One region of the Streptomyces sp. NPDC048196 genome, then DNA from elsewhere that is predicted to be linked to it. Evidence: riboswitches for the same ligand, from Rfam matches in the RefSeq annotation. Region 1 holds a riboswitch; each other region holds the start of a gene.
What was found. Region 1 has a riboswitch for cobalamin ahead of AB0E02_RS25990 (cobalamin biosynthesis protein). Riboswitches for the same ligand answer to the same signal wherever they lie in the genome.
Positions count from the first base shown of each region.

Region 1 (5,876 bases):
GCACCACCAGGTCCGCGTCGGCCAGTTCCTCCGGCCGGTCCACGAACCGCACCACCACGCCCGGTTCGGCGGCCAGCGCGTCCACGTCGGTGAAGTTCGACATCAGCGGAACGGCGCAGACCGCCACCCGCAGCACGTCCGCGCCGTGCGGCGGGGCCACCACGCTCTCCCGCACCGCGCCGCGCAGCGACACCCGGAGGCCGTCCTCCTCGTCGATGCCGAGCCCGTGCGCGTACGGCAGCACGCCCAGCGTCGGCCGCCCGGTCAGCTGCCGCAACATGTCCAGACCGGGCTCCAGCAGTGTCACATCGCCCCGGAACTTGTTGACCAAATACCCCGCGACCAGCGCCTGGTCCTCCTTCGACAGCAGCGCCGTGGTGCCGAAGAAGGACGCGAAGACGCCGCCGCGGTCGATGTCGCCGACCACCACGACCGGTATCCGGGCGGCCCGGGCGATGCCCATGTTCACGATGTCGGTGCGCCGCAGATTGATCTCGGCGGGGCTGCCCGCGCCCTCGCAGATGACCGCGTCGTGCGTACGGCGCAGTTCGGCGAGGCAGTCGGTGACCGTCCCCAGCAACTGCTCCCGCCCGCCCGCGTACGGCGTCTCCCCGGGGGACGACCCCCCGGGCCCCCCGAAGTACCCGCGCGCGCTCAGCTCACCCACCGGCTTGCCCAGCAGCACCACCTGGCTGCTGCGGTCGCCGCCCGGCTTGAGCAGGACCGGGTTCATCAGCGCGGTCGGTTCGACCCGGGCCGCGGCGGCCTGCATCGCCTGCGCCCGGCCGATCTCCGCGCCCTCCCGGGTGACGAACGAATTGAGCGACATGTTCTGCGCCTTGAAGGGCGCCACCTTCACGCCCTGCCGGACCAGCCAGCGGCAGATCCCCGCCGTCACCACGCTCTTGCCCGCGTCCGAGGTCGTACCGGCCACCAGCAGCCCGCCGCCGAGCCCCCCGGCCGTCCCGCCTTGCCCGTTCACCGGCGCTTCCTCCCGCTCGTGCTGCCCCTGCCCCTGCCGCCTGCGATCCCGTGCCGCACCGCGCCCGCCGTCAGCCGTCCCGCCACCGTCGCCACCAGCGCCAGCGCGCTCACCCGCCGCGACAGCCGCACCGCCCGCTCGATGTCCGCCACCGCGGGCGGCCGCGCCGCGCCGTTGAGCACCGGACGGTGCTCCACCCGTCCGCCGTACGCCAGCGTGCCGCCCAGCCGCACGCCCAGCGCACCCGCGAACGACGCCTCCACCGGGCCCGCGTTGGGGCTCGGGTGCGCCCCGCCGTCCGCCCGCCAGGCCGCGAGCGCACCACGCCGGTCGGGGCCCGCGAGCACGGTCAGCGCGGCGGTCAGCCGGGAGCCGGGCCAGCCGGCGACGTCGTCGAGCCGGGCCGCGGCCCAGCCGAACCGCCGGTAGCGCGCGGACTTGTGACCCACCATCGCGTCCAGGGTGTTCACCGCCCGGAACGCCACCAGACCGGGCACCCCGCCGAACGCGCCCCACACCAGGGCGCCCACCACCGCGTCCGAGGTGTTCTCGGCCACCGACTCCACCACCGCGCGGGCCATCTGCGGCCCGTCCAGCGCCTGGGGATCGCGGCCGCACAGATGCGGCAGCCGCTCCCGCGCCACGTCCAGATCGCCCGCTTCCAGCGCACCGCCGACGGCCCGCGCCTCCCGGCCCAGCGAAGTGCCGCCCAGCACCGCCCAGACGGTGGCCGCGGTCAGCGCCACCCGGGCGCCGCGGCGGTGCCGTACGGCCCGCTCCAGCAGCGCCGCGCCGGCCGCCGCACCGCCCGCGCACAGCACGGCGTGGGCCGCGCCGCGGCCCCGGTGGTCGCGCCACAGCCGGCGCTCGACGGCGGCGGCGGCCCGGCCGAACGCGGCCACCGGATGGCCGCGCCGCGGGTCCGCCGCGATCAGGTCGCCGAGGAAGCCGAGAGCCGCGCCGCACGCATATCCCGCGTGTTCGCCGCGCATCGGATCAGGCCGCCGTCGTTCCTCGAAGGGGCCCTGCGGCAGCGGGCAGTGGGGGGCGGGGCGGGCGGCCGGGCATGGCGGTATGTCCTCACTCAGGGTCCTCGCCCTGGCTCGACGTGACGGCGACCAGAGTCTCCTGGCTCCCGGATCGGCGTGTCCCCCGGCCTTCCCGCCCGTACGTCGGTACGGACCGTGGCCCTCGTCGGAGGAACGCTCCCCGGTGACAGTGGCGGGACCGCGCCGGATTCTCACCGGACTTCCTCATCTGTCGCCGATTGGCCCCGGCAGTCCACCACGGTCCGCGAGGCCCGTCAACTCGCCCTTGACCTGCGACGCTGTCCCGCGGCAGGCCCTGTGGCGCACGCCACAGGGTGGCGGTGGCGTCACGGACGGTTGCCCCCGTCCCTGATTCCACGTCACTATCTGGTGCACGGTGGCGAAGGGGCCGCCGGAAGGGGGCTGGGGGATGCCGGAGCACGTCGACCACCACGAGGACCGTCAGGAGATCCGCCTCAGGGTCACCGGGACGGACAATCCGCAGCAGGACCTCGACGACCTCCGGGCCTGGCTGGAGCGCGAACCCTGGCTGGGCCGGCGGGAGCACACCTGGGAACACCGGCCGCAGCCCCCGCACCTCACGGCCGACGGGGACGAACCGGGCCCCGCCGACATGGCCGTGGGCGTGGACGACCTGATCCTGGTCATCGTCGGCGCGATCGCCACCGAGGTCACCAAGGGAATGAGCATCGCCGTGCGGGAATGGCTGCGGCGCCGCAAGGAGGAGCGGGCCGCCGGCGAGGAACCCGCCGTCGAGGTCGTCGGCGACGGCGGTCCCGCGCGCCCCGATCCCGGCAGCCCGGCACACGAGAGTGGCAGCACCGGCGAGGACTGAGCCGGATGTCCGAATACGACGCGCGGGGAAAGATCAACCGGGCGCTGCTGATCGGTGTCCACGACTACGCGACGCTGACGCGCCTGCCCGCGGTGGCGGACAACATCGGCGAGCTGAGCCGCGCGCTGACCGCCACGGACCTGTTCACCGACGACGAGATCACGCCCTGCCGGCCGACCGCACCCGAGGAGCTGAGCCAGGCGCTCAAGACCGCCGCCGACGAGGCCCGCGGCCTGCTGCTGGTGTATTTCTCCGGCCACGGCTGGGTCGGCAGCGACGGCGGCGACCTGCAGCTGATGGTCGGCGGCTCGGTGCCCCGGCAGAGCCACACCACCGTCTCCTGGCAGGACGCGGTGCTCTCCTGCCTCGACAGCGCCCGCGCCGAACGCATCGTCATCGTCCTGGAGTGCTGCTACGCGGGCAACGCGGGCGGCGCCTTCCACTCCCACCGCAAGCCCATGTCGCTGCTGATGGCCGCCCAGCCCAACCGCCGGATCTTCAGCGGCGAGGAACCGGCCGGCGGCACCGTCTTCACCGGGGCCCTGGTGCAGATCCTCGAAAACGGCATCCCCGGCCGCCGGTTCGTCACCTTCGAGGACCTCGTACGGGAGCTGCGGGTCCGGCTCGCCGGGGAGCGGACGCCGATGGGCGACGTGTGGGAGCCCCGGTCGGCGAAGCAGAACACCGTCGACGACGTCGTGCTGTCCTTCGCCACCCCCGAGGCGCGGGTGCCGACGCCACCGCGGGTCCGCTTACGCCGCCGGTTCAACCAGCACGTCCGGCCCCGCCTGAAGCTGCTGCTCGCGCTCGTCACCGCCCTCGTGCTGATCGCCGCCGGACTCGTCGTACGGCAGCTGCTGCAGCCGCTGCCCGACTGCCCGCCCGCCCTCGAACTGCGGCTGCTGACCGCGCCGGAGGCCGAACCGACCCTGCGCCAGGCCGCGTTCGACTACGAGATGTCCGAGGCCAACACCCGCCCGCTGCAGGGCGAGGGCGACCTCCCGGCGGGGTGCCGGCGCGCTCAGATCACCGTCTACTCCGCCGCCAAGGACCAGATCGACCAGGGCTTCGCCGCCGCCGTCCGCTGGCAGGGCGAGGCCCTGGGCACCGGCCCGGGCGAGCCGGACGACAAGGGCACCGATCCGCTCTACCGGCCCGGCCCGCAACCCGACCTGTGGATCCCCGAATCCACCGCCGACTACGAGGAGGCCCGCCGCGGCATGCCCGCCACCGGCTCCCCGGCGACCCTGCACGACACCGGCCCGGTCGCCTACAGCCCGCTGGTCGTCGGCATCCCCGCCGGCAAGCGGCCGGCCGACGTCAAGCGGGTGGGCGCCTCCTGGCAGGACCTGCTCACCGGCACCGACAGCGGCCACCAGGACCTCAAACTGCTGCGCCCCAGCCCGGTGCTGTCCGGCACCGGCCTGCTGCACACCATCGGCCTCTACCTCGCCAACGACGGCTCGCACATCGGCTCCGCCGGCTCCCCGGACCCGGCCCTCGCCGAGGGCGCCGAGCAGCGGCTCTCCGCCCCGGGCAGCCAGTACGCGGACAGCACCGAGCTGCTGTGCTCACTGCGCCCGGCCACCGGCCCCGACACCGTCGCCACCGCCACCGGCCAGGCCCCCGCCGGCGCCGGCCGCGGCGACCGCTCGGCACCGCTGGTCTCCGAGAAGTCCCTGACCGACTACAACCTCGGCCGGGCGGTCGGCAGTTGCCCCGCCCTGGCCGGCCCGCTCGCCCCGGACGACCGCTACGTCGCGTACTACCCCAAGAACGTCCCGGCGCTCGACCACCCGCTGATCCGCGTCGACTGGCGCGGCACCACGGACGCCACCGCGCGGCAGGCCGCGGTCGACCGCTTCGCCGACTGGCTGCGCGCCCCGGACGGCGGCCGGCCGGTGCTCACCGCGCAGGGCTACCGCCCGGTCCCCGGCAAGGACGGCACGGCGCCCGCGCCGACGCCGGACTCCCCGCTGCGCAGCAGCCGCGCCAACGCCGACCTGGACGCCCCCGTCGTCCCCTTCGCGGCCGGCACCGACCAGGTCGCCCGGGTGCTCGACGGCTACGACAAGGCGCAGCGGCCCAGCCGGCTGCTCCTCCTCATGGACACCTCCACCTCGATGGCCGACGACGGCAAGCTCCCGGTCGCCCTCGGCGCCGCGGGCCGCGCCCTGGAGATGGTCGGCGCCCGTCACACCTACGGCCTGTGGACCTTCCCCGACCGCGCCCACCCCGGCGATCCGGACGCGGTGCGCCGGGTCGTCCGTCTGGGCACGGCCGAAGCGGCGCCCGGCAAGGCCGCCCTGGACAAGATCGCCAAGGGCGACCTCGTCGACCACGGCGCCGCGATGGAGGAGGCGCTGACCGCCGCCGTACGGGAGATGAAGAAGTCGTCCGGCGGCAACCAGGCCATCGTGCTGATCATGGACGAGGACGACGGCAGCCTGCGGCGCGCGGCGGGTGTCGAGCAGCGGCTGACCGCGCTGCTGAAGGAGAAGCCCGCGGTGCCGGTGCTGACGCTGGTGCTGGGCAAGGCCGGCTGCGACACCTTCGTCCTCCAGGGACTGGCCGGTGCTTCCCGGGGACAGTGCGTGCCCGGCGGCCCCCAGGCGCCCGATCTGCTCGCCGGCCTGATCGCGTCCATCGGCACCGCGGGCAAGGAGGACCGGTGAGGAACCCCCGTAGGGCCTGGCCGGCCGCCGCGCTCGCCCTGACGCTGACCGCGGCGGTCTCCGGCTGCACCGCCGGCCCCGGACCGGGCCCCGAGAAGGGCCCGATCGTCCTGGCCACCGGCAGCGACCTCAGCAGCACCGGCGTCCGCCAGGCCCTCATCCGGGCCTTCGAGCGGCGCACCGGCCGTTCGGTGCGGATCGTCAAGCTGCCGGACACCGCCGACGGCCAGCGCAGCCAGCTGCTGGCCGCCGGCCAGTCCGGCAGCGGCGCCTACGACGTGCTCAACCTCGACGTGGCCTGGACCGCGGAGTTCGCCGAGGCGGGCGTCATCCGC
Region 1 covers NZ_JBEZMM010000030.1:71,725-77,600, reverse strand. The annotation lists gene AB0E02_RS25995 (cobyric acid synthase) at 1-982, opposite strand, end outside; gene AB0E02_RS25990 (cobalamin biosynthesis protein) at 979-1,974, opposite strand; cobalamin riboswitch at 2,104-2,239, opposite strand; gene AB0E02_RS25985 (hypothetical protein) at 2,441-2,866, shown strand; gene AB0E02_RS25980 (caspase family protein) at 2,872-5,541, shown strand; gene AB0E02_RS25975 (extracellular solute-binding protein) at 5,538-5,876, shown strand, end outside.

Region 2 (5,876 bases), on a different contig from region 1:
CGTAGCCGAACAGGTAGTCCACGGTGGCGGCGAGTTCGAAGGCGCCCTTGTAGCCGTGGCGGCGCATCGCCTCGATCCAGCGGGGGTTGACCACCCGGGCCCGGAAGACCCGGGAGGTCTCCTCGACCAGCGTGCGGGTGCGGACGGTCTCCGGGCGGGTGGAGTCGCCGATGTATGCGGCCGGCGCCTGGCCGCCGCGCAGGGCCTTCACCGTCGCCACCATGCCGCCGTGGTACTGGAAGTAGTCGTCCGAGTCGGCGATGTCGTGTTCGCGGGTGTCGGTGTTCTTGGCGGCGACCGCGATCCGCTTGTACGCGGCCTCCATCTCGTCCCGGGCCGGGCGCCCTTCCAGGCCGCGGCCGTACGCGTAGCCGCCCCAGACCGTGTAGACCTCGGCGAGATCGGCGTCGGTGCGCCAGTCGCGGGAGTCGATCAGCTGGAGCAGGCCGGCGCCGTAGGTGCCGGGGCGGGAGCCGAAGATGCGGGTGGTGGCGCGCCGTTCGTCGCCGTGGGCGGCCAGGTCGGCCTGGGTGTGGGCGCGGACGAAGTTGTCCTCGGCCGGTTCGTCCAGCCCGGCGGCGAGCCGTACCGCGTCGTCCAGCAGGCCGGTGACGTGCGGGAAGGCATCGCGGAAGAAGCCGGAGATGCGCAGCGTGACGTCGATGCGGGGGCGGCCGAGTTCGGCGAGCGGGACCGCTTCGAGGCCGGTGACGCGGCGGGAGGCGTCGTCCCATACGGGGCGGACGCCGAGCAGGGCCAGGGCCTCGGCCACGTCGTCGCCGCTGGTGCGCATGGCGCTGGTGCCCCACAGGGACAGGCCGACGGACTGCGGCCAGTCGCCGTTGTCGGTGCGGTAGCGCTCCAGCAGGGAGTCGGCGAGGGCCTGGCCGGTCTCCCAGGCCAGCCGGGAGGGCACGGCCTTGGGGTCCACGGAGTAGAAGTTGCGGCCCGTCGGCAGCACGTTGACCAGCCCGCGCAGCGGCGAGCCGGACGGGCCGGCCGGGACGAAACCGCCGTTCAGGGCGTGTACGGCGTGGTCGATCTCGTCGGTGGTGGCGGCCAGCCGCGGGACGACCTGGCGGGCGGCGAAGTCGAGGATGTCGGCGACCTGCGGGCCGTGGCCGGCGGCCACACCGGGCACCGCGGCCGGGTCCCAGCCGGCGTCCTCCATCGCCTGGACCAGGGCGCGGGCCCGGGCCTCGGCCTCGTCGGCGGTGGTGCGGGTCGCGGCGGACTCGTCGAGGCCGAGGGCCTCGCGCAGGCCGGGCAGGGCGGAGGTGCCGCCCCAGATCTGCCGGGCGCGGAGGATGGCCAGGACGAGGTTGACCCGGGCCTCACCGGACGGCGCGGCGCCCAGGACGTGCAGACCGTCGCGGATCTGGGCGTCCTTGACCTCGCACAGCCAGCCGTCGACGTGCAGCAGGAAGTCGTCGAAGCCGTCGTCGTCCGGGCGCTCCTCCAGACCGAGGTCGTGGTCGAGCTTGGCGGCCTGGATCAGCGTCCAGATCTGGGCGCGGATGGCGGGCAGCTTGGCCGGGTCCATGGCGGAGATCTGCGCGTACTCGTCGAGCAGCTGCTCCAGGCGCGCGATGTCGCCGTAGGAGTCGGCGCGGGCCATCGGCGGGACGAGGTGGTCGACGAGGGTGGCGTGCACCCGGCGCTTGGCCTGGGTGCCCTCGCCGGGGTCGTTCACCAGGAAGGGGTAGACCAGCGGGAGGTCGCCGAGGGCGGCGTCCGGGCCGCAGGCCGCGGACAGGCCGGCGTTCTTGCCGGGCAGCCACTCCAGGTTGCCGTGCTTGCCGAGGTGGACCATGGCGTCCGCGCCGAACCCGCCGTCCGCGCGGGACGCGGCGATCCAGCGGTAGGCGGCGAGGTAGTGGTGGGACGGCGGCAGATCGGGGTCGTGGTAGATCGCGATCGGGTTCTCGCCGAAGCCGCGCGGCGGCTGGATGAGGACCAGCAGATTGCCGCGGCGCAGCGCGGCGAGCACGATGTCGCCGTCGGGGTTGTGGGTGCGGTCCACGAACATCTCGCCCGGCGGCGGCCCCCAGTGCTCCTCCACCGAAGTGCGCAGCGCCTCCGGGAGGGTGGCGTACCAGCGCCTGTAGTCGGCGGCCGGGATGCGGACGGGGTTGCGGGCCAGCTGCTCCTCGGTGAGCCACTCCTGGTCGTGGCCGCCGGCCTCGATGAGGGCGTAGATCAGCTCGTCGCCGTCACCGGATTCGAGGCCGGGCACCGGCTCGGCACTCTCGTCGCCGAAGTCGTAGCCGTCCGCGCGCAGCCGCCGCAGCAGTTCGACGGCGGAGGCCGGGGTGTCCAGTCCGACGGCGTTGCCGATGCGGGAGTGCTTGGTCGGGTAGGCGGAGAGGACCAGCGCGAGGCGCTTCTCGGCATTGGGGAGGTGGCGCAGCCGGGCGTGGCGCAGTGCGATGCCGGCGACCCGGGCGGCGCGCTCGGGGTCGGCGACGTAGACCGGGAGGCCGTCCTCGTCGACCTCCTTGAAGGAGAACGGAACGGTGATCAGCCGGCCGTCGAACTCGGGCACGGCGATCTGCGAGGCGGCGTCGAGCGGCGAGAGGCCCTCGTCGTTCTCCTCCCAGGCGCTGCGCGGCCCGGTCAGGCACAGCGCCTGGAGGATCGGGACGTCGAGGGCGGCCAGCGCGCCCGCGTCCCAGGACTCGTCGTCGCCGCCGGCGCCGGCCTCGGCGGGCCTGGTGCCGCCGGCGGCGAGGACGGTGGTGACGATGGCGTCGGTGGTCCGCAGCGCGTCGATGAGTTCGGGCTCGGGGGCGCGGAGCGAGGCGACGTAGAGGGGGAGCGGGCGGCCGCCGGCCGTCTCGATCTGCGCGCACAGTTCGTGCACGAAGCCGGTGTTGCCGCTCATGTGGTGGGCGCGGTAGTAGAGCACGGCCACGACCGGGCCGGTGCCGTCGGCGGCCGGGCGCTCCAGCCGGCCCCAGGTCGGGGCGGGCACGGGCGGTTCGAAGCCGTGGCCGGTGAGCAGCACGGTGTCGGAGAGGAAGCGGGCGAGCTGTTCGAGGTTGCCCGGGCCGCCGTGCGCCAGGTAGGCGTGCGCCTCGGCCGCGATGCCGACCGGGACCGTGGACTGCTCCATGAGCTGGGCGTCCGGGGCCTGTTCGCCGGTGAGGACGACCACCGGCCGGTGCTGGTCCTCGGCGAGCAGCAGGTCGAGTCCCTCTTGCCAGGCGCGGATGCCGCCGAGGAGGCGTACGACGACGAGGTCGGTGCCGTCGAGCAGGTCGGGCAGCCCGGTGACGTCGAGGCGGGCGGGGTTGGCGAGCCGGTACGCCACCGGGCCGGTGGCCGCGCGGGCACTGAGCAGGTCGGTGTCGGAGGTCGACAGCAGCAGGATTCGGGGGGCCGCGGGGTGGTCCCCGGACGAATGCAGCATGCGAGCGCTGGCCTTCCTCGGGGTGTCCGCGCCCCGGGTGGTCGTAAGGACGGCGGGAGTTCCTGACTCACCCGGCACCGGCCGGGTTCACAGTGGCGGGACCGCGCCGGATTCTCACCGGGCTTCCTCCCTCGGGCCCAAGGGCCCGGCGCCGTCGCTGGCGTCCGACGGGTCAGCCGACCCGCCGACCTGCATAGTAAGGGCTGCGGGCGGAGGAGGTAAGCGGGCCTCGGCGGGGCCGGGGCGCCACCGCGGGTGGCGGCTTCCGCACGCCCGGGACGCGGGCCCCCGGGACCCGGGCCACGGTGGCCGGATTCGTCCGTTTCATGGCCTGATCCGCCCCGGATCGGTCGCGCACCGTCGTAGGTATGCTCGCCGCCATGCCGCCCTCCCCCTCACCACGGCCCCGACGGGCCGAGCCGCCCGTGCGGGCCCGCGGTGACGCCTGCCCGGGAGCACTGCGGCTGCATCCCGCCGCCGACGGCCATCTCGCCCGAGTACGCATCCCCGCCGGTGACTTGACGGTCCGTCAGGCGCACGCGCTGGCCGATGCCGCGGACCTGCTCGGTGACGGTCGGCTGTCCCTGACCTCGCGCGGCAACGTCGAGCTGCGCGGCCTGCCGGACGGCTGCGGCGGCCGCCTCGCCGAGCTGCTGCACGACGCCGGCCTGCTGCCGTCCGAACGCCACGAACGCATCCGCAACATCCTCGCCTCCCCGCTGGCCGGACTGGACCGGAACACCCCTGCTGACGTGCGGTGGTGGGCCCGCCGGCTGGACGAGCTGCTGTGCGCGAGCGACTCCGCGACCGCGCTGTCCGGCCGCTTCCTGTTCGTCCTGGACGACGGGCGGGGCGATGTGGCGGCGCTCGGCGGCGATGTGACCTTGGTCGCAGAATCGGGCATCACGGGTGACGGGACGGCCGGCGGCGGGGCGCTGCTGCGGGTCGGCGACGACCCGGCGACGCTGCGGATCGCCGGCCCGGACGCACCGCGCGCGGCACTGGCCGCCGCCGAGACGTTCCTGACCACCGCGCAGGCCGGCGACACCGGCGCCTGGCGGGTGCGCGAACTCCCCGAGGGCCACGCACTGTCGGCGCGGGACGTGGCGGAGCGGCTGCGCGCGGCGGGCATCGAGACGTCGTACGTGGCGGAGGGGGTAGGTGCGGCCGAGCCGGTGGTCCACCACGCGGACTCCTCCGCCCCCGGCATCATCGAGGGCCGCGACGGCCGCCGCGCGCTGTCCGTACTCGCGCCGCTCGGCAGGCTGTCGGTGGCCCAGTGGCGGCTGCTCGCCTCCCTCGCGGCCGACGACGGATCCGGCGAACTCCGCCTCACCCCGTGGCGCGGCATCGTCGTCCCCGGCCTGTTGGCCGCCGCGGCCGCGCCCCGCCTCCGCGAACTGGCCGCCGCCGGCCTGGTCACCGACCCGTCCTCGCCCTGGCACCGCATCGGCGCCTGCACCGGCCGACCGGGCTGCGCCAAGTCCCTTACCGACGTCCGCGCGGACGTGACGGCCGCGGTCGAGGCAGGCACACCTCTGCCGCCGGGCCTCCCCGCATCCGTCCCCGTGCCGGCGGCAGCCCCCCTCTACTGGTCCGGCTGCGAGCGCCGCTGCGGGCATCCGCACGGCACCTGGATCGACGTACTGGCGACGGAGGCGGGGTACCGGGTCGCGGTCGTCGGCCCGGACGCACCGCGGCCGACGCCGCCGGCGACAGCAACCGCAACCGCAACCGCAACCGACAGCACCACCCGCAACACCAGGAACGCCAGAAACGAGGCCAGAGTGACCGCGTTCGACTACGAGAAGGACGGTGCGGAGATCTACCGCCAGTCCTTCGCCACCATCCGCGCCGAGGCGGACCTCGCCGGCCTGCCCGCCGACGTCAGCCGGGTCGCGGTCCGGATGATCCACGCCTGCGGCATGGTCGACCTCGTACGCGATCTGGCCTTCACCCCCGGTGTGGTGACCGCCGCCCGCAAGGCGCTGCGCGACGGCGCGCCGATCCTCTGCGACGCCAACATGGTCGCCAGCGGCGTCACCCGCAAGCGGCTGCCGGCCGGCAACGAGGTGCTCTGCACGCTCGCCGACCCCGCGGTGCCGGACCTGGCCGCCCGGATGGGCACCACCCGCAGCGCCGCGGCCCTGGAACTGTGGCGGGACCGCATGGAGGGCGCCGTCGTCGCGTTCGGCAACGCCCCGACCGCCCTCTTCCGGTTCCTCGAAATGATCGAGGAGGGCGCTCCCCGCCCGGCCGCCGTGATCGGCATACCCGTCGGCTTCATCGGCGCGGCGGAGTCCAAGGACGCCCTCATCGCCCATCCGTCGGAGCTGGACCACATCGTGGTGCGCGGACGGCGCGGCGGCAGCGCCATGGCCGCGGCCGCCCTCAACGCCCTGGCTAGCGAGGAAGAGTGAGCGTGAGCGAGCAGCAGGAAACCGGCACCGGCACGGGCGCCCGC
Region 2 covers NZ_JBEZMM010000060.1:12,294-18,169, forward strand. The annotation lists gene cobN (cobaltochelatase subunit CobN) at 1-3,412, opposite strand, end outside; cobalamin riboswitch at 3,449-3,577, opposite strand; partial or broken gene cobG (precorrin-3B synthase) at 3,793-5,019, shown strand; gene AB0E02_RS34345 (precorrin-8X methylmutase) at 5,200-5,832, shown strand; gene AB0E02_RS34350 (precorrin-2 C(20)-methyltransferase) at 5,835-5,876, shown strand, end outside.
Region 2: linked by a shared signal. The riboswitch ahead of cobN (cobaltochelatase subunit CobN) and the one ahead of AB0E02_RS25990 (cobalamin biosynthesis protein) in region 1 are both predicted to bind cobalamin.

Region 3 (5,876 bases), on a different contig from region 1:
TGCTGCCGTAGCGCTTCGTTAGTTCGTTGACTTCAATCACATTCCGATGGTTCGGCAGTTCGCCGTCGCGCACATCAAACAGGCGGCCGACTTTCTCCCCGCCGGTGTCGACCACGGTTGTACAACCATGGCCCGACGCCCCTTCACAGGCCCACGGTTACGATCGCTGCATGTCCGCCACGCCACCCATTCCGCTGCTCAAGCGCCTGACGCCGGGCGCCTGGACGGCGCTTACCTGGTCCGCGGCCACGGCCTACGCCGCCCTTCTGTACCTCAGGCTGCCCCATGCGCCGCAGGAGCCGCCGGCCTCCGGTGTCGACCCGCTGCGGTACGCGCTCATCAACGCCGCCGCCAGCGCCATGGCGCTGCTCGCCTGCGCGCTGCTGCGCAGTCGGCCGCTGCCCGCCCTGGCGCTGCTGCTGGGCGGTTCGGTCGCCGCCTCGACCACGGTGAGCGTGGCGGACATCCCACTGGCGCAGTTCCTGGCCTTCGATGTTGCGCTCGGCTTCATCACCGCCACACGGCGGCGCCGCACGGGTCGCGCCGCCGCAGGCATGTCCCTGGGGGTACTGGCCGGCTACGTGCTCGTCCGACTGCTGCTCGGGACCAGTCCCGGAGCGTCCGCTGTGCTGGTCATGGTCCTGGTCACCATTGTCGCCTGGCTGACGGGGCGTTCGGTACGTGAGGACCGGCGGCACGCCCAGGCACTGCGCACCCAGTTGACCACCCAGGCGGTCACCGCCGAACGGCTGCGCATCGCCCGCGAGCTGCACGATATGGTCGCGCACAGCATCGGCGTCATCGCCCTGCAGGCCGGTGCGGCCGGCCGGGTCGTCGAAACCCAACCGGCGGCGGCCCGTGGCGCGCTGCGAGCGATCGAGTCCGCCGGCCGGGAGACGCTCTCGGGCCTGCGCCGGATGCTCGGCGCGCTACGCCAGGCGGAGCCCGGGCAGCAGGCGGAGACGGCGCCGTTCGACCCGGCACCCGGCCTCGCGGACATCGACCGGCTGGCCGAGCGGACGACGGAGGCCGGAGTACGGGTCGACGTGCGCTGGCGAAGCGAGCGGCGGCGACTGCCGCCCGAGATCGACATGTCCGCCTACCGGATCGTTCAGGAGGCGGTCACCAATGTGGTGCGTCATGCCGGGGCCAACTCCTGCCAGGTGTTCATCGATTGCCAGGACGATGAACTCTCCATCGAGGTCCTGGACAGCGGACCCGGCCGAGCCAACAGCTCGGGTTCCGGATACGGACTCATCGGCATGCGCGAACGCGTCGGCCTGCTGCACGGTGACTTCCGTGCCGAACCACGCCCCGAAGGCGGCTTCCGGGTCACCGCCCGCCTCCCCGTTCCGTCAGGAATCTCATGACCATCCGCGTCCTGCTCGCCGACGACCAGCCGCTCATCCGGACCGCGATCCAGATGGTCATCACCGACTCCCTGGACATCGAGGTCATCGCGGAGGCCGGGACCGGTAGCGAGGCGGTCGAACTGGCCGTGGGCGTCCGGCCCGACGTCGTCGTGATGGACCTCCGCATGCCTGGTATGGACGGCATCGAGGCGACCCGTCAGATCGTCGCGGGCCCGAGCACCGCGCATGTCCTCGTGCTGACCACCTTCGACGACGACGAATCCGTCTACGGGGCGCTACGAGCCGGCGCGGCCGGGTTCCTCGTCAAGGACATGGCGGTGGACGACATCCTCGCGGCGATCCGGGTGGTCGCCGCGGGCGACGCGCTGATCGCTCCCAGCGTGACCCGCCGCCTGATCAAGGACTTCGCAGGCCACCGCCCCGCCCGGGCGACGAGGAACGGACGCACCCTGGCCTCGCTCACCGACCGTGAACGCGAAGTACTGGGCCTCGTCGGCACGGGCCTGTCCAACAGCGAGATCGCCACCCACCTGGGCATCAGCATCGCGACCGCCAAGACGTACGTGACCCGTCTGCTGTCGAAGCTCGACGCCCGCGACCGGGTTCAGCTGGTCATCATCGCCTACGAGAGCGGGCTGGTGGAACTTCCGCACTGAGCGGCCGATTCCCGAACGACCACCGGATCGGCTTCCACCTCAAGATGAATGGGCGGGTGGCTCGGACGACAACTGCGATGGTCAGGGCCGCGGCCTGCTCGGTGCCGGCGCTCGGGCGCTCGCACGAACCCGCTACAACAAGCCCAGAAGCGGGTTCAGTGTGCCGATCACCCGTGGAGCCTTGCGCAACTCATCCGCGTCACGCGGCCACGAATGCCTGAAGCCCAGGGCGATGCCCAGTCCGCGACTGCCGAGGTGTATTGACCTGGAGCGTGGTCAACTCGGCTGAGGGGTCAGCAGGCGGCGCTCCGGCCCGCGACCGGGTACGGCACGTAGGCGCTGCTGTTCTCGTCGATGGCGAGTGTCTGTCCGAGCGGGGGCACGGCGCGTTGCGGGCAGGTGAGGCGTTCGCAGACGCGGCAGCCCATGCCGATGGGCGTGGCGGCGGAGGCGTTGTCCAGGTCGAGGCCGTCGGAGTAGACGAGTCGGGAGGCGTGGCGGATCTCGCAGCCCAGTCCGATGGCGAAGGTCTTGCCGGGTTCGCCCCAGCCGCCGCGGGAGCGGGTGACGGTGCGGGCGGTCCACAGGTACCGCTGCCCGTCGGGCATGGCGGCGATCTGCACGTGGATGCGGCCGGGTGCGGCGAACGCCTCGTAGACGTTCCAGAGCGGGCAGGTGCCGCCCGCGCGGGAGAAGTGGAAACCGGTCGCCGACTGCCGCTTGGACATGTTGCCGGCGCGGTCGACGCGGTGCCGAGGGCGACCAGGAGGTTGGGCAGCCCGAAGCGCTCGCCCTGGTGGAGGGCGATGCCCTCCTCGACCAGCTTGGACAGCAAGCCGTACTGGGGCCAGCCGTAGGAGGCGAGCACCTTGCCGGAGTACTGGTCGAGGAAGAGGGTGCGCTGGTCGGTCACGTCAACTCTCCTTCGCGAGTCGCGGAAACGGCTCGGGGCGCGAGGGGAACGACGGACGGAGCGAGCGGTGGCCCGCCGGATTCGCCGGCCGCCGTCGAGCCGCGGAGGTCACCGCACGCCTGGCGGCGTACGGGCAGTGGCAGGTCTTCGGACTCGCGGGCGCGCCTTGTTGGGTACGAGGCATCGAGGCATCTACTGGCCGTCGCTTCCCAGGGCCTCTTCGCGACCCCAGTGCTTCCTGACGGCTGTCGTCCCGCTCACCGCTGCGGGGCAGTCCCAGATTTTCACCGGGTTCCCTCTTACGACGCGCCTGCCTGGCGGCAGGGCGAACCAGCTGCAGCGCCAGGTTGGCGGCAGCGATCAGAACTTGTTGCATATGCTGCGCAATAACAACTATCTAGCAATTAGCCTGGCCGCAGTGTGCGAGAGGGGAACGGCATGCGTGGAGAACCCGTGGTGCTGGGCATCGAGTCCTCATGTGACGAGACGGGCGCGGGGCTGGTGCAGAGCGGACGGCTGCTGGGGCATGCGGTGGCGTCGAGCATGGACGAGCACGCGCGGTACGGCGGGGTGGTGCCCGAGATCGCCGCCCGGGCCCATGTCCACTCGCTCACCCCGGTCGTTCACCAGGCGCTGAGGGAGGCCGGGCTGCGCATGTCCGACATCGGGGCGGTCGCCGTGACGACCGGGCCGGGCCTGTCGGGCGCCCTTCAGGTCGGACTCGCCGGCGCGAAGGGACTGGCGTACGCGCTCGGGGTGCCGCTGTACGGCGTGCACCACCTGGCCGGTCATGTCGCCGCCGACGCCCTCGCGCACGGGCCGCTGCCCGACCCTTGCGTCGTACTGATCGTCTCCGGCGGCCACACCTCCCTCCTCCTCGTCCGCGACCTGGCACGCGACCCGATCGTGCACCTCGGCGACACCCTGGACGACGCCGCCGGCGAGTGCTTCGACAAGGTGGCCCGGGTCTTCGGACTGCCGTATCCCGGCGGCCCGGCCATCGACCGGGCAGCGCGTGGGGGAGACGCCCGTGCTGTCGCCTTTCCCCGGCCGCTCACCGGGCCCCGCGACGCCCCGTACGGCTTCTCCTTCTCCGGCCTCAAGACCTCGGCCGCACGGTGGGCGGAGCGGCATCGCGGGCAGGTCCTGCCGGTGGCGGACGGCGCGGCTTCGTTGCAGGAGGCGATCGCCGACGTGCTGACCCGCAAGGCGGTCGCCGCCTGCACCACCCATGGCGTCGGCACCCTCGTCGTGGTCGGCGGTGTCGCTGCCAACTCCCGGGTGCGGGCGCTGGCGGAGGAGCGGTGCGCCGCTGCCGGCCTCACCCTGCGCGTCCCGCCGCTGAAGCTGTGCACGGACAACGGCGCGATGATCGCCGCCATCGGGGACCTGCTGGTCCGGGCGGGCGCCGAGCCCGCACCACTCGACGTCTCGATCGACCCGTCGGCGCCCCTGGAGTACGCCGCGCTGCACCCGGTCGCCCGTGCCCTCGCCACAGCGGTCTCCTGATGAGCGGGAGCGTCCGCCTCGTCTCCGGCGAGCAGCTTTCGCCGTATGTCGACGGCATCCGCGCCGTGTACGCCGACGCCTTCGGCGCACCACCGTGGCACGAGGAACCAGCGCTGGCCCACACCTGCCTGATACGGCTGGCCCAAGATGCCCGTCGCCCCGGGTTCTTGGCCGCACTCGCCCTCGACCGAGGCGCCGTGCTGGGGTTCGCCACCGGCTGGACAACCCCACGCCGTTCCCGGCCGGCCGCTGCTACCCCCAGGCGGCCGCCGCCCTGAAGTAGCCGATTGGTCGTCGGCACACGCGGATTCGAGGGTTCCCCCCGTGCCAGCGGATCCGGTCACCCGGCGCGGGCGGTGCTGTCCGTCGGTGGCCCCGCCCGCGCCGCTCCCCAATGAGCAGCTAGCAGCTGTGTGTCCCGCGACGGCCGGGCTGAACAATGCGGAACGCCTCCGTACCTGCGCACGGCTCGCCGACGACAGCAAGAACGGCGAGAACAGCAAGAACAGCGGCATCGACCTGCGGGCCTCCCGCAGCCTGTACGTCCGCCACTGCCACGCGCTGGGCCTCGCCGCACTCGCGGAGGGGGACCACGCGACGGCATACGAGCACCTGCGCCGCGTCTTCACCCAGGACCCCCACCCCGCCCCCGTGCACCACCACGCCTCGCTCCACCACGTGGCCGACGTCGCCGCGGCCGCCGTGCGCATCGGCCGGACCGACGACGCCCGGGCCGTGCTCCGGGCGGCCGAGGACGCCCTGGGCACAGCGCCCCGTTCCGCACGCCTCGCCGCGATCATGCACCGGGCCTCGGCCCTGCTGAGCGATCCCGACGCCGCCGAACCGCACTTCCGGGCAGCCCTCGCCGACCCGGCGAGCGCCCGATGGCCCTTCGAACACGCCCTCACCCAGCTCGACTTCGGCCAGTTCCTACGGCGCCGCAGACGGTCCGCACAGGCGCGCCCGCTGCTCACCGGAGCCCTGGAAACCTTCGAACGCCTCGACGCCCGTCCCTGGACCGAGCGGGCCACCGCCGAACTCCGCGCGGCCGGCGTCGCCGTGGCCTCCTCGGGTGCCCCGGTGGCCGTGGCCGACCTGACCCCGCAAGAACTCCGGATCGCCCGCCTGGCCACACAGGGCCTGACGAACCGTGAGATCGGTGCCCGGCTCCTCCTCTCTCCCCGCACCGTCGGCTTCCACCTGCACAAGATCTTTCCCAAGCTCGGCATCACGGGCCGAGCCCAACTCCGGGATGTCCTCGACCGTTAGCCTGGTTGACGACGGGGCTGGGTGGCAGCGGCTCTGTCTCAGTCGCAGGGAGACGGCCGCGTGGGGACCCGGCCTTCGCGGCAGAGCAGGGCGAGCTGGTCCGGGGGACGGTCTCTCGAACAGGAACAGCGAGCCGAGTTGCTCCCGGCTGCACGG
Region 3 covers NZ_JBEZMM010000002.1:240,533-246,408, forward strand. The annotation lists gene AB0E02_RS04675 (ATP-binding cassette domain-containing protein) at 1-40, opposite strand, end outside; gene AB0E02_RS04680 (sensor histidine kinase) at 171-1,370, shown strand; gene AB0E02_RS04685 (response regulator transcription factor) at 1,367-2,029, shown strand; partial or broken gene AB0E02_RS04690 (short-chain fatty acyl-CoA regulator family protein) at 2,323-2,778, opposite strand; cobalamin riboswitch at 3,063-3,292, opposite strand; gene tsaD (tRNA (adenosine(37)-N6)-threonylcarbamoyltransferase complex transferase subunit TsaD) at 3,381-4,451, shown strand; gene AB0E02_RS04700 (hypothetical protein) at 4,451-4,729, shown strand; gene AB0E02_RS04705 (helix-turn-helix transcriptional regulator) at 4,863-5,720, shown strand.
Region 3: linked by a shared signal. The riboswitch ahead of AB0E02_RS04690 (short-chain fatty acyl-CoA regulator family protein) and the one ahead of AB0E02_RS25990 (cobalamin biosynthesis protein) in region 1 are both predicted to bind cobalamin.

Region 4 (5,876 bases), on a different contig from region 1:
CCTCTCGGTGCTCATGCCGCTCGTGATCGTCGGCGTCGACCTGATCCCCGGCATCTGTCCGCCGTGGTTCGCCCTGATCCAGGCCGCCTCCGCCCTCCCCCTCGCCGCAGCCGCTTTCGTCAGCAACGGGTCCCGCCTGCGGGCTGCCTTGCCCAAGGGCTCCTAGGAAGGGATCTTCTGACCACGCCGTGGTGCCTGCCAAGATCCAGGCATGGCACTACCTCGCCGGCAGCGACTCATGAGCCGCCGGGCCCCACGTCCGGCACCGTCGCGATGCCGCACCGGACGTGGGGTTCGCTCACCGGGTGCTCAGGAGGAGCTGGTCGGAAGCGTGGCGCGGACGGTGCGCGCCGCGGTGACCAGGTTCTCCAGGGAGGCGCGCACTTCCGCCCAACCGCGGGTCTTCAGGCCGCAGTCCGGATTGACCCACAGCCGCTCCGGCGGGAGGGCCGCAAGCCCCTTGCGCAGCAGGGCCGCCGCCTCGTCGACATCGGGGACGCGGGGCGAGTGGATGTCGTAGACGCCGGGTCCGGCCTCGCGGGAGTAGCCGGCCGCGGCGAGTTCGCCGGCGATCTGCATGTGGGAGCGGGCCGCCTCCAGGCTGATGACGTCGGCGTCGAGGTCCTCGATGGCGGCGAGGATGTCGCCGAACTCGGCGTAGCACATATGGGTGTGGATCTGGGTGTCCGGGCGTACGCCGCCGGTGGTCAGCCGGAACGCCTCGGTGGCCCAGGCCAGGTACGCCGGGCGGGCGTCGGCGCGCAGCGGAAGGGTCTCACGCAGGGCCGGCTCGTCGACCTGGATGACCGAAGTCCCGGCCGCCTCAAGGTCGTTGACCTCGTCGCGCAGGGCGAGGGCGACCTGGCGGGCGGTGTCGGCGAGCGGCTGGTCATCGCGGACGAAGGACCAGGCGAGCATGGTGACCGGGCCGGTGAGCATGCCCTTGACGGGCCGGCCGGTGAGCGACTGGGCGTAGGTCGTCCAGCGCACGGTCATGGGCTCGGGGCGGGCGAGGTCACCGGCGAGGATCGGCGGGCGGACGTAGCGGGTGCCGTAGGACTGGACCCAGCCGTGCCGGGTGGCGAGGTAGCCGGAGAGCTGTTCGGCGAAGTACTGGACCATGTCGTTGCGTTCGGGCTCGCCGTGCACCAGGACGTCGAGCCCGGCCTTCTCCTGGAAGGAGATCACTTCCTGGATCTCGGCCTTGATGCGTTCCTCGTAGGCGACGGCATCGATGCGGCCGGCCCGCAGGTCGGCCCGGGCGGTGCGCAGTTCGCCGGTCTGCGGGAAGGAACCGATGGTGGTCGTCGGGAGCAGCGGCAGCGAGAGCTGGGCGCGCTGCGCGGCGGCCCGCCGGTCGTACGGCTGTGAGCGGCGGGTGTCGCGGTCCGTGACGGCCGCGGCCCGGGCACGTACGGCGGGGACGCGGGTGATCGGCGAAGCGGCACGGGAGGCCAGGTCGGCGCGGTTGGCGGCGAGTTCGGCGGCGATGGTTTCCGTGCCGCGGCCGAGACCACGGGCCAGGGTGACGACCTCGATGGTCTTCTGACGGGCGAAGGCCAGCCAGCGCAGGATCTGCGGGTCGATGTCGTGTTCGGCGGCGGTGTCGAGGGGGATGTGCAGGAGGGAGCAGGACGCGGCGACATCGATATGTCCGGCGAGTCCGAGGAGGGTGCCGAGGGTGGACAGCGACTTCTCGAGGTCGTTGATCCAGATGTTCCGGCCGTTGACCACGCCGGCGACCAGCCGCTTGCCGGGCAGGCCGCCGACGGCGGCGAGGTCGTCGAGTTGGGCGGCCGCGGCCCCGGTGAAGTCCAGCGCGAGCCCGTCCACCGGCGTCCTGGCCAGTACGGGCAGGGCCTCACCCAGGCGGTCGAAGTACGAGGCGACCAGCAGCTTCGGCCGGCCGGTGAGGGCGCCGAGCTCTCGGTAGGCGCGCTCGGCGGCGTTCAGTTCGGCCGGGGTGCGGTCCTGGACGAGGGCCGGCTCGTCGAGCTGCACCCATGCGGCGCCGGCCGCGTGCAGGTCGGCGAGGACCTCGGCGTACACCGGCAGCAGGCGGTCCAGGAGGGTGAGCGGCTCGAAGCCGGCGGCGACACCGGGCGCGGGCTTGGCGAGCAGCAGGTAGGTGACGGGGCCGACGAGGACGGGGCGCGGGGTGTGGCCGAGTGCGAGCGCTTCGCGCAGCTCACCGACCTGCTTGGCCGAGTCGGTGGTGAACACCGTGTCCGGGCCCAACTCCGGCACCAGATAGTGGTAATTGGTGTCGAACCACTTGGTCATCTCCAGTGGCGCGACGTCCTGGGTGCCGCGGGCCATGGCGAAGTAGCCGTCGAGCGGGTCGGCGGCGACGGCGTCCCGGTGGCGTCCGGGGATCGCACCCACCATGACGGTGGTGTCCAGGACATGGTCGTAGTACGAGAAGTCGCCGGTCGGGACCTCGTCGATGCCGGTGTCGGCCAGCTGCCGCCAGTTGGCGCTGCGGAGCTCGGCGGCGGTCCGCCGGAGGGCGTCGGCGGTGACCCGGCCCTTCCAGTATCCCTCTACGGCCTTCTTCAGCTCCCGTCGCGGGCCCTGCCGGGGGTAGCCGTACACGGTGGCCCGTACGGTCGCGGCCGCGGACTTCCCGGCCCCTGTCGCTGTCACGGTCACAAGAAACTCTCCTTCGCGAGCTTGTCTCCTACGGATCCCGGAGACGGAACGGAGGCGCGAAGGACGAACGAACCGGACGGAACGGCCGAAGAGTTCAGCAACGGCAGGCCACTGCCCGGTCTGTACGCCGACCCGCCCTCGAAGGTCACCGGGATGTCCGCACGTGATCCCTCACGCGCGGGCAACGGGCAGGTCTTCGGACTCGCGGGCACATCCACCCGTCGAAGGGCGGACACCTACTGGCCGTCGCTTCCCAGACCCGTCCGGGTCCAGTGCGTATGACGGCGCTCGTTCCCACTCACCGCTGCGGGGCAGTCCCGGAATCCCACCGGGTTCCCTCTTACGACGCACCTGCCTGGCGGACAGGGCGAACCAGCTGCCCGACCAGCCTAACCCCCCTCCGTGGCTATCGGCCCGTCGCGGCCGGCCGGTATTCGGTGAGCAGGAGGGCGATGTCGTCGGCGCGGTAGGAGGAGCGCTGGGCGTGGTGGAGGAGGCGGTCGGCGAGTTCGTCGAGGGAGTCGGCGCGGGCGTGGGCCATCGAGGCGCGGAGGTGGTCGATGCCCACGTCGATGGGGGTACCGCGCTCTTCGACGAGGCCGTCGGTGTAGAGGGCGAGCGCGGAGCCGGGTGGCAGGTCGACGGGGGTTTGCGGATAGTCGCTGGAGTGGTCCACGCCGAGGAGGGGGCCGGTCTCCAGGTCCAGTACGTCGGTGTGTCCATCAGGGTGGCGGAGCAGGGGCGGCGGGTGACCCGCGCGAACGGCCCGGACGCGGTGGCCGGCGGGGTCGAGGTGGAGGTAGCAGCAGCTGGCGAGGAGGCCGGTGCCGAGGTCGATGAGGGTGCGGTTGGCGCCCGCCAGGACGTCGCCGGGGGCGTGCCCCACCGCGACGAACGCCCGTACCGCGCTGCGGAGTTGGGCCATGGTGGCGGCCGCCGCGATGCTGTGTCCCTCGACGTCCCCGATGACCAGGGACACGCCGTCGGTGGCCGGGATGACGTCGTACCAGTCACCGCCGATGTCCATGCCGCTGGTGCAGGGGAGGTAGCGGGCCGTGGTCCGCAGGTCGGGGAGGGCCGGGAGCCGGTGCGGCAGCAGGGCCTGTTGGAGGCCGCGGGCGAGGGCGAATTCGGAGTCGTAGAGCCGTGCGCGTTCCAGGGCCTGGGCGATCAGGCCGGCGAGCGCGGTGAGCACGCTGCGGTCCTTGGCCGTGAAGTGATGGATCTCGTCGAAGCCGAGGACACAGGTGCCGGCGGGGCGGCCGGAGGCGATCAGCGGGAGGTACGCCCAGGAGTTCACGCCGCCGACCGGGATACCGGGGTACCCCTGGGAGAGGCTCTGCTGTGACTCGATGAAGAGCGGGACGCCGGAGGTCAGGGTTTCGGTGCCGGGCAGCGGCGCGTGCAGCGGCATGCCGTCCAGCCAGTCGAGGAAGCCCTCGTGGTGGCCGGTGTGGAAGATCAGCTGCATCGTGCCGTCACGGACCGCGTAGAGGGCGAGTTGCTGGCCGCCGAACGCCGGAAGGAGCTGCTCGGCGACGACTTCGCAGACCTGGTGGGTGGTGACCGCCTCGGTCAGCGCACTGCCCAGTTGCAGGACGTGGTACATGACGCCCAGCCGGGCCGGTGCGGCGGCCACGGTGGTGGAGGGGGCCGGGGCGGTCGGCGATGCGGCCGGCTGTGGCGGTGCGGTCACGGTGGGCGGCCCGGCGGGTTCCGGGGCGGCGTCCGGGCGGCCGGTGGGGACCACCCGGCCGGTGACGCCGCTCGGGTCGGGGTGGAGGGAGAAGGCGAGCCACTGGTCGGGCGGGCGGCAGACGAGGAAGGACGTCGGCGTCTGCGAGACCATCGCGGACCGGTGCTGGTACTCGATCGCGGGGTCGGACAGCCACGGCAGGGCGTCCCACAGGCAGTGCCCGACCACCTCCTCGTCGCTGACGTCCAGCAACTGCTCCAGACTGCGGTTGGCGTAGCTGACCCGGCCGTCGGGGGTGAGGGAGAACAGTCCGTCCCGCAGGCGCTCGACCGCCGCGGCCGCCGCGCGGCCGGCCCGTGCGTCGACGACCACTCCGACGAGATGGGTGCGCGCCCGGTCGTCCGGCAGATCGGGGACCCGGCCCCAGAGCACCACGGTGCGGTACCCCTCGCTGCTGCCGTGCCCCTCACCGCCGCCTTCCGCGCCACCGCCCGGCCCGGCGCCCGCGCCCTCACGTACCCGCAGGGTCCGGGACACGACCCTCCCCTCGGCAGCCGCCGTACGGGCCGCGGCACGGAACGCGGCACGGTCACCGGGATGGAGACGGGAGGCCAGGGTGTCCGCCCGCGCGTCGAAGGCTTCGGGGTCGAGGCCGAAGATCGCGCAGAAATCGCCGTCCGCGGTGAGGGTGCCCGCGGCCAGGTCCCAGTCGAACAGGCCGGCCCGGACGGCCGGGGCGGAGGGGGCCGGGGTCTCGACCGGGGCCGTGCCCGCATCGCCCTCCAGGGAGTCGCCGGTGCGGTCACGCAAGGCCGCCAGGGACGCGCCGAGGCGGTTGGCGACGGCCCGCAGATGGCGCCGCTGGGTCCTGGTCAGCCCGTCGCTGCCGGGCGGCGCGGCCCATACGACCGCGAGCGCGCCGAAGGCCTCCCCGCCCGCGCCCACCGGTACGGAGCAGGAGCCGAAGGCGTACGGCAGGGCCACCGCGAGCTGGGGGAAGCGGCGCATGGTCTCGTCGGCGTCGGCCAGATGGATGGTGCGCCCGGTGCCGTACGCGACCGCGACCGGTATCGGGCTGCTCACCGGAACGAGGCCCCAACCGCCCAGCAGGGACGGCGGCACGCCGCAGGTCGCGGCGAGCACCAGGGAGCGGCGGTCGCGGGAGCGCAGGAAGACGCTTCCGGCGTAGGCGCCCGCCCCCTGAACGGCCTTGACGACGGCTGCCGCCAGCAGGTCGTCGCGCTCCGCCGTCTCCTCGCGCACGGTCGACCGGCCCATGCCTCCAGTGTGCGCAGAGGCGGGCCCGGCGGCCCAGACGGTGACCCGACGCAAGGGGTCCACTACCAAGGGTGCGCGAGGGCCTCGTGAAGCCGAACGGCGCCGGGCGGCCGGATCAGGCCTGGGCGGGGGCGGAGGGGCCCGTGTCGGTCGCCTCTTCGCGGGGTTCGCCCAGCTCCCACCCCCGGAAGGCGAAGAACACGATCAGGACGCCCCCGCAGACGATCGCCCAGTCGGCGAGGTTCATCAC
Region 4 covers NZ_JBEZMM010000006.1:115,788-121,663, forward strand. The annotation lists gene AB0E02_RS09780 (hypothetical protein) at 1-166, shown strand, start outside; gene metE (5-methyltetrahydropteroyltriglutamate--homocysteine S-methyltransferase) at 310-2,646, opposite strand; cobalamin riboswitch at 2,822-3,044, opposite strand; gene AB0E02_RS09790 (SpoIIE family protein phosphatase) at 3,059-5,626, opposite strand; gene lspA (signal peptidase II) at 5,742-5,876, opposite strand, start outside.
Region 4: linked by a shared signal. The riboswitch ahead of metE (5-methyltetrahydropteroyltriglutamate--homocysteine S-methyltransferase) and the one ahead of AB0E02_RS25990 (cobalamin biosynthesis protein) in region 1 are both predicted to bind cobalamin.